One region of the Paenibacillus paludis genome, then DNA from elsewhere that is predicted to be linked to it. Evidence: riboswitches for the same ligand, from Rfam matches in the RefSeq annotation. Region 1 holds a riboswitch; each other region holds the start of a gene.
What was found. Region 1 has a riboswitch for cobalamin ahead of ACAN56_RS15745 (S-layer homology domain-containing protein). Riboswitches for the same ligand answer to the same signal wherever they lie in the genome.

Region 1 (3,207 bases):
CTCCAGCGGAATATTTCCGGATGCCGTAAGCTTCTTCAATGCCGCCAGCGCGTTGGATGCTTGCAGCGCTCCCTCAGCGACCGGCCCCTCAGGTCCTTCAACCGACAGGTGGACTGGTACATTCTTGGAGATTACCTTTACAGCTTGCGAATATTTAGCGATAGTTGGTGCATTGTCCGTAACATAGCCGGTTACGGTTAGCGTATAGTCTCCTGCCGGAACACCTTCGGCAAAGACCGCTTTGCCGTCTTCACCGGTTGTTGCCTTCCGGTCTCCGACCGCCACCTCCACACCAGATGCACTTGAGGTTACAGGACTCGAGATATTTGTGGCGTTGTCCCATACCCATTTTATCTGGGTAACCGTAACTGAGAAAGGCTCCTCCTCACCTGGCTGCGACGCGGACAGCGTCAGCGAATTCACCAGCTGCGTATCATTGCCCGCATAATAAACGAGGACCCGGTCTGCTTCCTTAAGTTTAAAGTCCTTCATTCCTACATCGGGATCAATCCATGCCCCATCCCGGGATACAGCGTATTTCCAGCCATCCCAGCCGCCGTAGATTCCGGCTTGGATGCCGCCGATTCCCGTTACATAGCTGCCCGATTCATTCTTAATCGGAAGGCCCTTCTGGGCTGCCACTTTCTCCAGCACCTCGAGGACATTGCCTGCGTATGCCATCCCTTCTCCCAGCGTGTTCTGCGGCCCTTCAATTACAAGGGGCACATACACTAACGGATTCGGAACCGCTGGCTTGGTGAAGTCATACAGCTTGCCGTTTCCGCCCCCGCTGTACAGGGTGTAGGCCACCAGCGCCTGCAGCCCCTGCTCTGTAGCAAATGCATTTACATTTCCGCCCTGATTATGGGCAAACCCGCCGCCCTCTACGCTGAAGCTGAGCAGTCTGCTTATCAGGTCTGCTTCACCCTTGGAGAATTCTGCTCCTTCCGGGTCTACCCCGAAGGAGGCAAGGCCGATAATGACCTGTGCCGCGCTTTCGCTGCTGCCTCCAAAGCCGCCGTTGCTGTCCTGCGCAGCGGACAGCCAGGCTACTGCTTTTTGCCCGGCAGTTGCAACCACCGGATCACTCTTATGCGCAGCAAGGGCCGTCAAAGCCATCGCCGTCATATCCGGCTCGCTTGCCCCGGAAGTCAAGGCAAACCCGCCGTCCGCATTTTGCTTGGACAGGATCTCACTCAGCAGCGCCGCTTTGCTCCATTTGGCATCCGCCCCAATGGTATAATTGCCGGAATCCAGTGCCAGCAGCGCATAGACCGGATTGTTCAGCGTCTGGCCGCTCATTTTGTCACTGTTATAGATACGCTCAACCAGATTAAAACCCGGTTCAGAGCCGTTTCCGGCAAAGTTCGCCGGATCAGCCCCCACGGCTTGTACCGCGAGCACAATCCGTGCATAATCAGTGACTGCGGCAAAGCTGCCGCTGGCTGTCCGCACTTTTTGCTCCAGCAGCCGGACATAACTTTCCGGAACTTTGTAGCCCGCCTGTGCGAGGCCAACCGCCTGCCATTCTGACGTCACGCCACTGCTGAGCATATACTCGGCAGCCGCATAGGTCGCTCCGGCAACTGTAATCTGCTGCTTCGCTGTTAATGCAGCCGCAGCCGGCTCTGCGCCAGATTCGTCTGCTGCATATACAGCAGCCGTAACACTTTCCGTTCCCCCGGACGCGGTAGCGGAGACCGCTCCGGCAAACACTTGTCCTGAAGGAACAAGCGCTGTGCCCAGAATCGAAATAACCAGCAATAAAGCCAGGCCAAGCATAAAGGACTTGGCAGAGAGAAGAGTCTTCATCGTTAACCTCTTTCCGTGAATAAAATAGTGAAGCAGCGGACAACAAGAAGAAACGGCTGTGCTGTCCCTTTCAAAAGGACGGGGCCGTTTCTGTGAGAGAGAAGGAACACGCACAGCAACCGGCTTATACCTCATCCTCATCCCTCAAAAAAACCGCCCCTGCTAAGGGCGGCCTCGGAAGAATACAAATGAAGTACGGCGGTGCTCAAGCTCCGCCACCACATCCATTTGTAATGTTCCGCATTCTTACCCCACGAAGAATAGAAACGTTCAAGAAAAAGGCAGGTCTCCTGGCTTATGCTTCACCGCTTCCCTCCGCCTTCCCGTCCTTGCTTCACAGGACAGTGGCACCCTTAAGAGTCGCTCTGCATTTACAGTGGCGGGACCGCGCCGGACTTGCACCGGCCTTCCCTTTTAAGCAAATTCTATGGATAGAATCTGCACCCTTTTCACTAGACTATCAAATTTTAATATTCATAATCATATCCACTATTCCCTTGTATGTCTATAGAAAAGCTGTTCCAATGCCGCCCGTTGCCGGCTGATCCCTTTTCGAAAGCATCAAACACACTCTTCGTTGCTCCCAACCTGTCTGCACGCAGTTCATCATTAGTAGCGGAAAAAATGCCCGCTAAGTTTTAGCTACTCCCACATTAATAAGGATTAGGCGGATTTACACCCGCTATTATTTCGCAAAACGCCTCATCTGGCTCAACCGGATAATTTAGCGGTAATATTTCGTCTTATACAACTTATTCTCAATCTATAGTCCACATTAGAGGGAAATATCCCCTTTACTGGGTATGATCTGCAATAACCAACACCGGAGCTCAGTGTAAAGAAAAAAATCCTGAACGCGCATCTGCCCTGCTCTTTCCGGGCAAAACATGCGGTTCAGGATTTTTGTCTATTTATATCGCTTTACTCAGCAGCATCGGTTGCTGCTCCGCCATCATCCGAAGGCGTTGCAGTCGCAGTTGCAGTAGGCTGGGCACTCGGTGTAGGGGCTGCCGTAAGTGCTGGATCCGACTGCAGAGTCAGCTTGTAATCGCCCGCGATGATCATGTTGCCCTCGGCCAGCTTAGCCCCCGGTTCCAGATCCACAGTGACTTGGTACGAAGCCCCCCCGGTCACGCCCGGCGAAGGCGCGGATGACACAGCCGGGGACGCACCGGCTTCCGTTCCGGTGTCCGCGTTCCCTGTCGCGCCGACTTCTGTTCCGGCGTTCGCGTTACCCGTCGCGTCGACTTCTGTTCCGGCGTTCGCGTTACCCGTCGCGCCGGCTTCTGCTCCAGCGTTCGCGTTCCCTGTCGCGCCGACTTCTGTTCCGGCGTTCGCGGTCCCCGTCGCGTCGACTTCCGTTCCGGCATCCGCGTTCCCTGTCGCGCCGGCTTC
Region 2 (3,207 bases), on a different contig from region 1:
GGCCCGCATGCCCTCTCCCTCATTAATTGATTCCGGGTAGTAGCCGCAAATATTCATAGATGCTTGATGCGGTCTCTTACTTCGGCCTGCTTGGCGGCGTTGAAGCGGGTCTGGTAGTCACCGGTCAAATATCCGGTTACCCGGCGCAGGCGGCGGATATGGGTGTCATGCTCATGCGCGCCGCAGGAAGGGCAGTTCGTGCCGATAACCCCTTCATAGCCGCAGCCGGAGCAGCGGTCAATTGGGTGGTTAATGCTGAAATAGCTGATTTCCTGCTCCAGCGCGTAGCGGATGATTTTGACAAAAGCCGCCGGGTTGCTGCGGGCATTGCCGTTCAGTTCCACATAGGAAATGGCTCCGGCGTTGCAGTACTCATGGAAAGGGGCCTCAAGGCTAATCTTCTTGGCCGCACTGATCTCGTAATACACAGGAATGTGGAAGGAGTTCGTATAATATTCGCGGTCGGTTACGCCGGGAATTGAGCCAAGCACCTTGTGGTCCACCTTGGTGAATTTGCCGGACAAGCCTTCGGCAGGTGTTGCAAACAGCGTGATGTTAAGATCAAGTTCTTCGCTCTTGCGGTCGCAGTACTCACGCATATGGCGGACAACGGCGAGCGCTTTGGCATGGACCTCCATGTCCTCGCCATGATGTTTGCCGTACATGGCCTTCATGCACTCCGCCATACCGATGAAGCCGAGCGACAGACTGCCGTGCTTCAGCAGATCGCCTACGCTGTCCTCTGGAGCAAGCTGCTCGCCGCCTTCCCAGACGCCTTCGCGCATCATGAAATCGGAGGCTTTGGCTTTTTGGGCCGCCTGGATCCGGAAACGGTGCAGCAGGCCCTCCAGCGCAATATCCATATAATGATTCAGGTCGTCGTAGAAGCCTTCCTCGTCGGGAGCAAGACGGCGGCCTGTCACAGTGCCGTGAGCAAGGCCTAGACGGACCAGATTAAGGGTGTTGAAGGACAGATTGCCTTTGCCTGAGCAGTGATCGCGTCCGAAACGGTCACCCAGCACCCGGGTGCGGCAGCCCATCGTAGCAAATTCAGTGTCCGGGTCAGCCGGATCATAGTATTGCATGTTGAGCGGAGCATCCAGATTGGCAAAGTTCGGATACAGTCTGCGTGCGGAACATTCGGCTGCTTTAAGAAACAGCTCATAGTTCGGATCGCCCTGCTGCTGGTTGATGCCTTGCTTGCATTTGAAGATTTGGATCGGAAACACCGGTGTTTCTCCGCTGCCGAGGCCGTTCATGGTGGCGGTCAGCAGGGAGCTGATCACAAGCTGGCCTTCGGGGGAGGTGCAGGTGCCATAGTTGATGCTGGTAAAAGGAATCTGTCCGCCGGAACGGCTGGACATCGTATTGAGATTATGTATCATACTCTCTGCTGCCTGTAGTGTTTCGCTTTCGGTCTCTTTCTGCGCAAAGCGGAAGGCGCGCGGGTACTGCTCCGCCAGATCGCTGCGGCTCATTGTGATTTCGCCGAGGTGATCACCGGCTTGTCCTTCTTCAAAGTATTCCAGTCCCTTGCGGAACAGCTTAGCGAAGGATTTGGTCACGTATGGGGCAAGGTCGTAATCCAATTTATTGGCGGATACGCCGCCGTACTGGGCATTTTGCTGGGATTGGAAAATAATCGCCACCAGCGACATTGCGGTCATAATTGAGTTCGGAGGACGGACACTGCCGTTGCCGGTATTGAAGCCTTCGCGGAGAAGGCGCTCAAACGGGATGAAGATGCAGTTGGTCGTTCCGATGGCGTATTGATCCAGATCGTGGACGTACACGACATTATCCTGAATGGCCTGCACGAGCTGTGGCGGCATCGTGAAGTTGCGGGCATACCACTTGGAATATTCACTGCCGAATTTGCTCATTTTGCCGGAGAAGCTTTCTCCGTTCAAATTGGCATTCTCGCGCAGCAGATCCAAATCCCGGCTGTCGATAATATCCCGTCCCAAATGAATAACTTCCTCCAAAAGAACTTCCTGTGCAGCTTGTCCACCGTTGTACCGTTTCTCCAGCAGCGTCATTGTCTAGCTCTCTCCCCTCGGTATAGTAAGAACGAAGTATATACTTCCTGATAGCAGTAAAAAAGCATCTCCCGCCGAGGAGGCGGGAAATGCCCGAATGCGTACGAAATATCCTTAAAGGATATTTGCCGGTTGTCTTGATGAACATATAAGCAGGGGACAGGGGTAATCTCTGTCCTGTTCTTATATATTCCGCAGAAGCCGATACCTGAGGGCGATAACGGTTTATCGCCTTCAGGTATCGGCAGCCTTGGCTCCTTAAAACACGGGAAGGCTATGTCTGCTTGTGCAGGCCGCATTGCGGACACCTCACCTGGTCCTCGCAGGCATGAATGATGGTGTCGGCGAAACAGGCAGGTCTCCTGGCTTCCGGTGAATCTTCCGGCGCCTTCCCGAGAGCTTTACCGCCCCTCAGTGGCTATTGCCGGTAGACGCTGCTTCGCGGGCTTCAGAAAGCCTGCAGGCATCCGGTTACAGTGGCGGGACCACAGCGGATTTGCACCGCGTTTCCCTATTAAGCTTCAGCTCGCTTGAAAGAGCGAAACACCTGTTTCCACTATATTTTGTTGTCGTTAGATAAAAATAACCCAATATGTTGTGTTTGTAAACCATTTTTTGAAACTCCGCGCGGGGAGCGGGTTCTGCGGTTTTACTCACAAATGATCCACAGTTAGTCCACAGGTAATCCACAAGTTGGGTACAAAAAGTGTCTGGATAAAGTCATAAATTGTCTTAAAAGATGCCACAAAGAATCCATAAATATAGTGAGCGTGACACTGGAGTGCCTAACGGAGAAATATGGGGAGGCGAAGGTTACGGAGGGTGTTAAATGGAGCAACAGTCTTCACGGCGATTTGTGGGTGTGCGGCGGAGTTGCTACAATAAGAACAGGCCGGAGACATATATCAGGAGTTTTAGGTTTATAGTCCGGAATGAGTTACCACGAGGAAGTTTCCATAAAGGGTTTTGCTTTACAGCATATTAAGGAGGGGTTCAGGATGGCAATTGGCGAAGTAACTGTAATTCCGATCGGCACAGGCAGCACGAGCCTTAGCAGCTATGTGGCCGATATGCAGCGTGTGCTCAGGGGAGTGGAAGGGATCACTTATGAGCTTACATCCATGGGGACGATTATCGAAGGGCCGATCCCGCGGATTCTCGCTGCCGT
Region 3 (3,207 bases), on a different contig from region 1:
ATACGGAAAGATCTTACCGCCCAGTTCAAATAATGCTCATGATCTTCAGCCTTTAACGGCAGGCCTTCACGGATCGCCGGTTCATCCACCTGAATCATCTCGATTCCCGCTTCCTCAAGCGCCTGAACCTCATACCGCAGGGCAAGGGCGATCTGGTTGGCCACCTCTTCACGGCTGAGATCATCACGGACAAACGACCAGTTCAGAATGGTCACCGGACCGGTCAGCATCCCTTTTACCGGAAGACTGGTGAGCGACTGGGCGTACAGACTTTCCTTCACGGTCATAGGGCCGGTAAACGCAACATCGGCATAAATGACCGGCGGCTTCACACAACGTGAACCGTAGGATTGGACCCAGCCCCCTTTGGTAAAGAGGTACCCTGCCAGCTTCTCGCCGAAGAATTCAACCATATCCGTCCGCTCAAATTCACCGTGCACGAGCACATCCAGCCCGAGCTCCTCTTGAAAAGTAATCGCATCTGCAATTTGCTGGCGGATAAATCCGTCATAGCGCTCCTGATTCCAGACACCCTTGCGCCATTTGAGCCGGGCCTGGCGCACTTCAGGCGTCTGCGGGAAGCTGCCGATCGTCGTTGTCGGCAGCAGCGGCAGCTGCCACTTCTGCTGCTGCACCTTCACGCGTTCCGCGAAGGGCAAGCTGCGGCTGTCCGGCAGCTTATCCAGGCTGCTCACCTGCTCAGCCACATCCTGGCGCCCGCGTTCCGGCAAGGCGCGGAACACTTTCAGCGCCTCGCGGCTCTCGGCGAGCGCTGCGGCATAGACCTGCCCATCCTCGCCCGCCGCTGCTGCAATCAGACTCAGCTCCGCCAGCTTCTCGTCGGCGAAGGCCAACGCCTGCCGTACCGCAGGCTTTAACTTGTCCTCGCCTTGAACAGTTACCGGCACATGCAGCAGACTGGAGGATGGCTGGAGGATCAGCCGTTCGTCCGGCACATGGGACTTCAGCGCGCGGACCAGCTCAAGCTTGGCATCCAGATCGGAACGCCAAATATTGCGCCCGTCGATAATGCCCGCTCCCAGCCATTTGTCCTCTGGCCAGCCCAGACGCCGGATCGAGGCCAGATTAGCCCCGCCGTCATGGACAAAGTCCAGTCCGATACCCTGCACAGGCAACTCCAGCAGCGCTTCCAGCGGCTCTGCGGCTTCAAAGTAAGTCTGCAGCAAGACATGAAGTCCGGGCACTGCTGCAGCGATCTCTCTGTAGATAGTTCCCAGCAGTTCAACTTCTTCCGCGGTTAAGCCGGTTACGATAGCCGGTTCGTCGATCTGTACCCAAGCCACGCCTTCCTGCTGCAGCTCCTGCAGCAGCTGCACATACACCGGCAGGAAACGGGCAGCAACCTCTGCAATTTGATCGGCAGCGAACCCCTTGGAGAGCTTCAGGAAGGTATAGAGTCCGACTATAACCGGCTTGCCTTCAATACCCGCCTGCTCTTTGGCGAAACGGTAGGCAGCGAGCGGTTTGTTCTCAATCAGGCGGGGAGTCTGCCCGCCGATTTCCGGCACGATATAATGGTAATTCGTATTGAACCATTTGGTCATCTCGCAGGCAGGGGCGGCCGAATTGCCGCGCGCCATGGCGAAGTACAGATCGAGCGGAATGTCTCCGCCATCGTAGGCATATCGCGGAGGAACAATGCCAAACATAGCAGCGGTATCCAGCACATGGTCATAAAAGGTGAAATCATTGACAGGAATCAGTGCGATCCCGGCCTGCTGCTGTGTCTTGAGGTGCTGAAGCTGAATCCCGGCCATTTCCGCGCGGAAGGCTTCTTCATTGATTTTGCCGCTCCAGTAAGCCTCCAGCGTGTTTTTCCACTCCCGGTTCTTTCCGATTCTCGGATAACCGAGGCTGCTCGTCTTGATGTTGTTTGTCATTACAGTCACTCCCTTGTCTATAGTAAATGCCTTAAGCTTTAGTTAATGATCTCAGTCGGTATCGATAATAAAGAGCGTCTTCCCCTAACCAGGCCGCAGGGAAAGACGCCCATGGGCTGCCAATGGGTAACGTCTTAACACCTCCCTATCTTCCGTAGGTACTGCAGTGCTGTTGAGACAGGCAGGTCTCCTGGCTAGCGGCGTCGGCATCCATCAGCAAGTCTTCCCGGCGAAGTAGATATGGCCAGTGACATGGGCTGCTATGAACTCTTCCGTTACAGTGGCGGGACCGCATCGGCTTGTCACCGAATTTCCCTATTAAGCCTCCGGGCCTTTCTGATACTCCGGCTGGCGCCTGTCTCCGATATTTGCAAATTGTATTCATCCCGTAATCTGATGCCATCATACTGAATCCGATACCTTATCCGCAACAGATTTACGGGTATTCCCGTTATACACATTCTCTATAGCTGGCGCCGTGCAGGCTCATTTTGCGGCGATTCTGCCGCACATTCCCTCACAGCCTCTCTTCAAGAAGCAGCTTCAGCGAACGTTTGGTGTACAGCAAAAAGAACCGGCTGTACCGTCCTTGTTAAGGAGGTACAGCCGGTTCCTTTTCGATAAATGATAGCAGTCAACGGACTGTTTCAAACTGTCTTTTAGAACCAGACGAGGTAGACTACCCCGGCAAGAACGAGACGGTAAATCGCAAACGGCATGAGCTTGATCCGGTTGATCAGCTTCAGGAAAAACTTCATAGAGAGCAGCGCGAACAGGAAGGCACTAATGAACCCGGCAATAAAAAACGGCAGGGCATCTATCGTAAAATACTGCCAGTTCTTGACCAGTGAAATCAGACTCGCACCCGCCATAATCGGCACTGCCATAATAAAGGTGAAATCGGCAGCCGCACGGTGGCTCATACCCAGCAGCACACCACCTGAGATGGTCGATCCGGAGCGTGAAAAGCCGGGCCAGAGCGACAAGCATTGGATCAAACCTACCGATAGCGCCTGTCTATATGTAATTTGGTCAACACTCTCTGTCTTGATTTTTTTGGGGGCGAACCGGTCGGCAAAAATCATGAATATTGCACCAATGACCAGACCGATCAGCACCGTTGATGTTGAAAATAAATGCTCATCGATGTAATCCTCGAACAGAAAACCGAGGATTCCTGCAGGGATAAGTCCTACAATGACCTGCGCCAGCTTCAGCCGGCCTTCCGTCTCCACCGGAGGTTGTCCTTCCGGCACCGCCGTCAGCTCCTTGCGGCTGAATCGTTTGAGACCCAGCAGGTCGATGA
Region 4 (3,207 bases), on a different contig from region 1:
GGATAACGCATCAATTCTTCTGATCATTAAGCTTGCGCCGGTCCTGTCTGCCTTTCAGCAGGCCGATGGAATAGCCAATCACTCCGGCCCCGATCGCCGCCTGCAGCGCGAACAGCATGCTTTCCGTTTCGCCGGGCAGCTCGGTCAGCGGTTTGAACCAGGGCTCATAACCGGGATCAATCTCTGTAATTACACCCTCTGCGGCATCGTCAGCCCCGCCGAATTCCCCGTTCACCAGCAGCAGAGGCAGCACCACCAGCAAAATCACCGCCAGCAGCATCAACCCATTTTTCCACTTATTGCTCATCACAGACTTCCTCCCTTGGTTTGCCGTTTCAGCAGCGACAGCTCATTCGGGCTGTAGGATTTCAGCCAGTTCCAGAGCAGCACGGTCAGCAGCCCCTCGCTGATGGCGAGCGGAATCTGCGTCACGGCAAAAATACCGCCGAACTTAATCAGAGAAGCCAGCACACCTCCGTCTGCCGCCGGAAAAGCCACTGCAAGCTGAACCGAGGTCACCACATACGTCATGAGATCGGCCACTGCCGCTGCCATAAAGACAGCCAGCTTTTCACGACCGTTCACCTTCATCAGCAGCTTATAGACCGCATACCCGGCAAAAGGACCGGCCACTGCCATCGAAAATGCATTCGCTCCGAGTGTCGTTATCCCCCCGTGCGCCAGCAGCAGCGCCTGAAACAGCAGTACAACAGACCCGATTACGCTCATCGGCAGCGGCCCCAGCATTACAGCACCAAGCCCCGTTCCTGTAGGATGGGAGCTGCTTCCGGTTACGGAAGGCATTTTGAGTGCCGACAATACAAAGGTAAATGCACCCGCCAGCCCAAGCAGCAGCTTCAGCTCCGGGTTGTCCTTGGTCATTTTCTTCAGCTTAAGGACTCCAAGGGCAAAAAACGGCAGAAACGCCGCCCACCAGAATACGGCCCAGCCTACCGGCAGAAACCCCTCCATAATATGCATCGCGTTGGCCGTGCCCGGCTCATTCAGCAAAAAATAAACGGTAAATCCGGCAATAAGTGCAGCAAAACTCCAAAACTTGCGTTTGTTCATGCTTTTCCCTCCATGGATTCGTCATTTTGTGCCGCATCAAATCAAAAACTCCCGCCCCGGGGGGTGGGAGTGCTATGTACGTCATCAGATATGTAAGAGATGGTGGTCCCGCTGCAACAGCGCGGAGAATTCGCAGAATTGTAATGTGGGGGAGCTGAAGCTGGCACTTGCTCTGCACCAAATCTTCAAAATCCACCGTCTCCAAAACTGCATGCCTTCATCTCTTTAACCAATTCGTACACCGCTCCTATCCGCGTAGAGTCGTGGTGCGCGCAAACAAGGTAGGTCTCCTGGCTCGGGATCATAACGCCTTCCTTCGTCTTCCCCGGCTGTTTGCCGAGTGACATGCTGAAGTTCAGCTCTTCCTTACAGTGGCGGGACCGCTCGGGATTTGCACCCGATTCCCTGTTACCCCTTGTAGTTACAAGGGCACCTTGTCTTATCGCTAATTTATCCTGTACATTATAGTGGACTTCGCCGGGTGGTGTCTGTGATAAAAGTGGAGCGGCAAAGTTCTCCAGCACACCATCCGGTGAACCCAACGGGTTGTAAGAAAGCCATTTAAGTAATATAATTATTAACTATATAACTTGAATCCGGAGGCGTACCCAGAAAATGAAACTTGATCTTACCGAAGATTCCCTGCCGGTGTACGAGGCGCTCTCAAGCGCTGTACGTCTGCGAATGCTGCAGCTGCTTGCTGTTCAGCCCATGAATGTAAAGGAATTGGCGGGAGCGGTCAAGCTGAGCAGCGCCATTATGACAATGCATGTGCGTAAGCTGGAAACGGCCGGACTGATCCGCACCCATATGGCTCCCGGACGAAGCGGACTGCAAAAGATTTGTTCTCTTGCCGCTGAAGGGGTGGAGATTATCTTCCCACTCCAGGCCAAAGCAGAGCGCAAGGGTCACCGGAAAGAAATACCGGTCGGACATTATTCCGATTTTGAGATAGAGCCAACCTGCGGGCTGGCCACTACCGAGCATATCATCGGCAGCTTCGACGATCCGCGTTATTTCTGGGATATGGAGCGGATGAATGCCGGAATTCTCTGGTTTGGCAAAGGTTATGTCGAATACAAAATACCCAACTTCCTGTTGTCCAGCCAGCAGCCGGAGGAGCTCATCATTACGATGGAGATTGCCTCGGAAGCACCCTCAACCAATAATAACTGGCCTTCGGATATTGCGTTTACGCTAAATGGCCAGAAGCTCGGGTATTGGACTAGCCCAGGCGATTACGGAGACAGCCCGGGGAAATATACCCCTGCCTGGTGGCCGGCGTACACCAATCAATACGGCCTGCTCAAGCAGCTGCGCATTACCCCAAAAGGAACCTATATGGACGGCTTAAAACTCTCAGACATTACGCTGGAGCAGGTTGCAATCCGCAACAAGCAGTGGACCTTCAGGCTCTCGGTGGAAGAGGATGCCGAACATATCGGCGGGCTCACCTTATTCGGCAAAGGCTTCGGCAATTACAACGAGGATCTGGTCGTAGAGCTGTTCTATATCGATGGATTCAATGGTGCTGACGCGGATAAAAGGGATGCAGCAGCAGGTACTGACAATGGGAATGGAACAGTTTCCTAGCCAAGCGATGCCTTCACTGTAAAGTCCGCATATATATTCTTCTCTTCTCACATAAACGCCCCCATCCCTCGCGGTATTGCATCCACGAGTGATGAGGGCGTTTAAAATTTCAGTATGCCTGGGACTCCAGGGGGTTCTTTCCGGTATTCACAGCCGATGATGCTTCCTCTGTGACAAAGGCTCTCCAACGGCTTGGCGGAACGCTACTCCGTGACCGGACTCCACAAACCGCCGCCCGGCAACGGGCAGCCGCGCTCCTTCAGCTTGGCCACGACCGGTATAATACAGCCGCAGGCCGTGCATGTTACGCCATCCTGGAGCTTCGGACAAGCTGAGCAAAGGGCAACCCGCTCCCTGTATACTTCATCTGAAGCGGTGTTGTCCGGGGTGAACATTGGTGAAGCCAGAATCCGGGCAATCTGGGCATCCGTCACCTTATACTCTTCCCGGCAGCCCTTGCAGGTTGATAAAGTGCTCATAACGGATGCTCCCTTAAGCCTTCGGGGTAATTTCCAGCACGGTCACCGACATCGGAGGCAGCTC

Region 2: it holds a riboswitch for cobalamin, as region 1 does, so the genes downstream of both, ACAN56_RS09585 (anaerobic ribonucleoside triphosphate reductase) here and ACAN56_RS15745 (S-layer homology domain-containing protein) in region 1, are expected to answer to the same signal.
Region 3: it holds a riboswitch for cobalamin, as region 1 does, so the genes downstream of both, metE (5-methyltetrahydropteroyltriglutamate--homocysteine S-methyltransferase) here and ACAN56_RS15745 (S-layer homology domain-containing protein) in region 1, are expected to answer to the same signal.
Region 4: it holds a riboswitch for cobalamin, as region 1 does, so the genes downstream of both, ACAN56_RS24540 (energy-coupling factor ABC transporter permease) here and ACAN56_RS15745 (S-layer homology domain-containing protein) in region 1, are expected to answer to the same signal.

Annotation. Positions count from the first base shown of each region.
Region 1 is NZ_JBGJZP010000007.1:161,152-164,358, reverse strand. Features, by position in the region: gene ACAN56_RS15745 (S-layer homology domain-containing protein) at 1-1,812, opposite strand, end outside; cobalamin riboswitch at 2,076-2,275, opposite strand; gene ACAN56_RS15740 (GAP1-N2 domain-containing protein) at 2,734-3,207, opposite strand, start outside.
Region 2 is NZ_JBGJZP010000004.1:200,899-204,105, forward strand. Features, by position in the region: gene nrdG (anaerobic ribonucleoside-triphosphate reductase activating protein) at 1-57, opposite strand, end outside; gene ACAN56_RS09585 (anaerobic ribonucleoside triphosphate reductase) at 54-2,039, opposite strand; cobalamin riboswitch at 2,375-2,605, opposite strand; gene ACAN56_RS09590 (MTH1187 family thiamine-binding protein) at 3,038-3,207, shown strand, end outside.
Region 3 is NZ_JBGJZP010000002.1:308,757-311,963, forward strand. Features, by position in the region: gene metE (5-methyltetrahydropteroyltriglutamate--homocysteine S-methyltransferase) at 1-1,901, opposite strand, end outside; cobalamin riboswitch at 2,065-2,275, opposite strand; gene ACAN56_RS04740 (undecaprenyl-diphosphate phosphatase) at 2,561-3,207, opposite strand, start outside.
Region 4 is NZ_JBGJZP010000015.1:107,879-111,085, forward strand. Features, by position in the region: gene cbiQ (cobalt ECF transporter T component CbiQ) at 1-27, opposite strand, end outside; gene ACAN56_RS24535 (energy-coupling factor ABC transporter substrate-binding protein) at 11-307, opposite strand; gene ACAN56_RS24540 (energy-coupling factor ABC transporter permease) at 307-1,071, opposite strand; cobalamin riboswitch at 1,335-1,523, opposite strand; gene ACAN56_RS24545 (ArsR/SmtB family transcription factor) at 1,687-2,664, shown strand; gene ACAN56_RS24550 (DUF6171 family protein) at 2,868-3,143, opposite strand; gene ACAN56_RS24555 (alpha-N-arabinofuranosidase) at 3,157-3,207, opposite strand, start outside.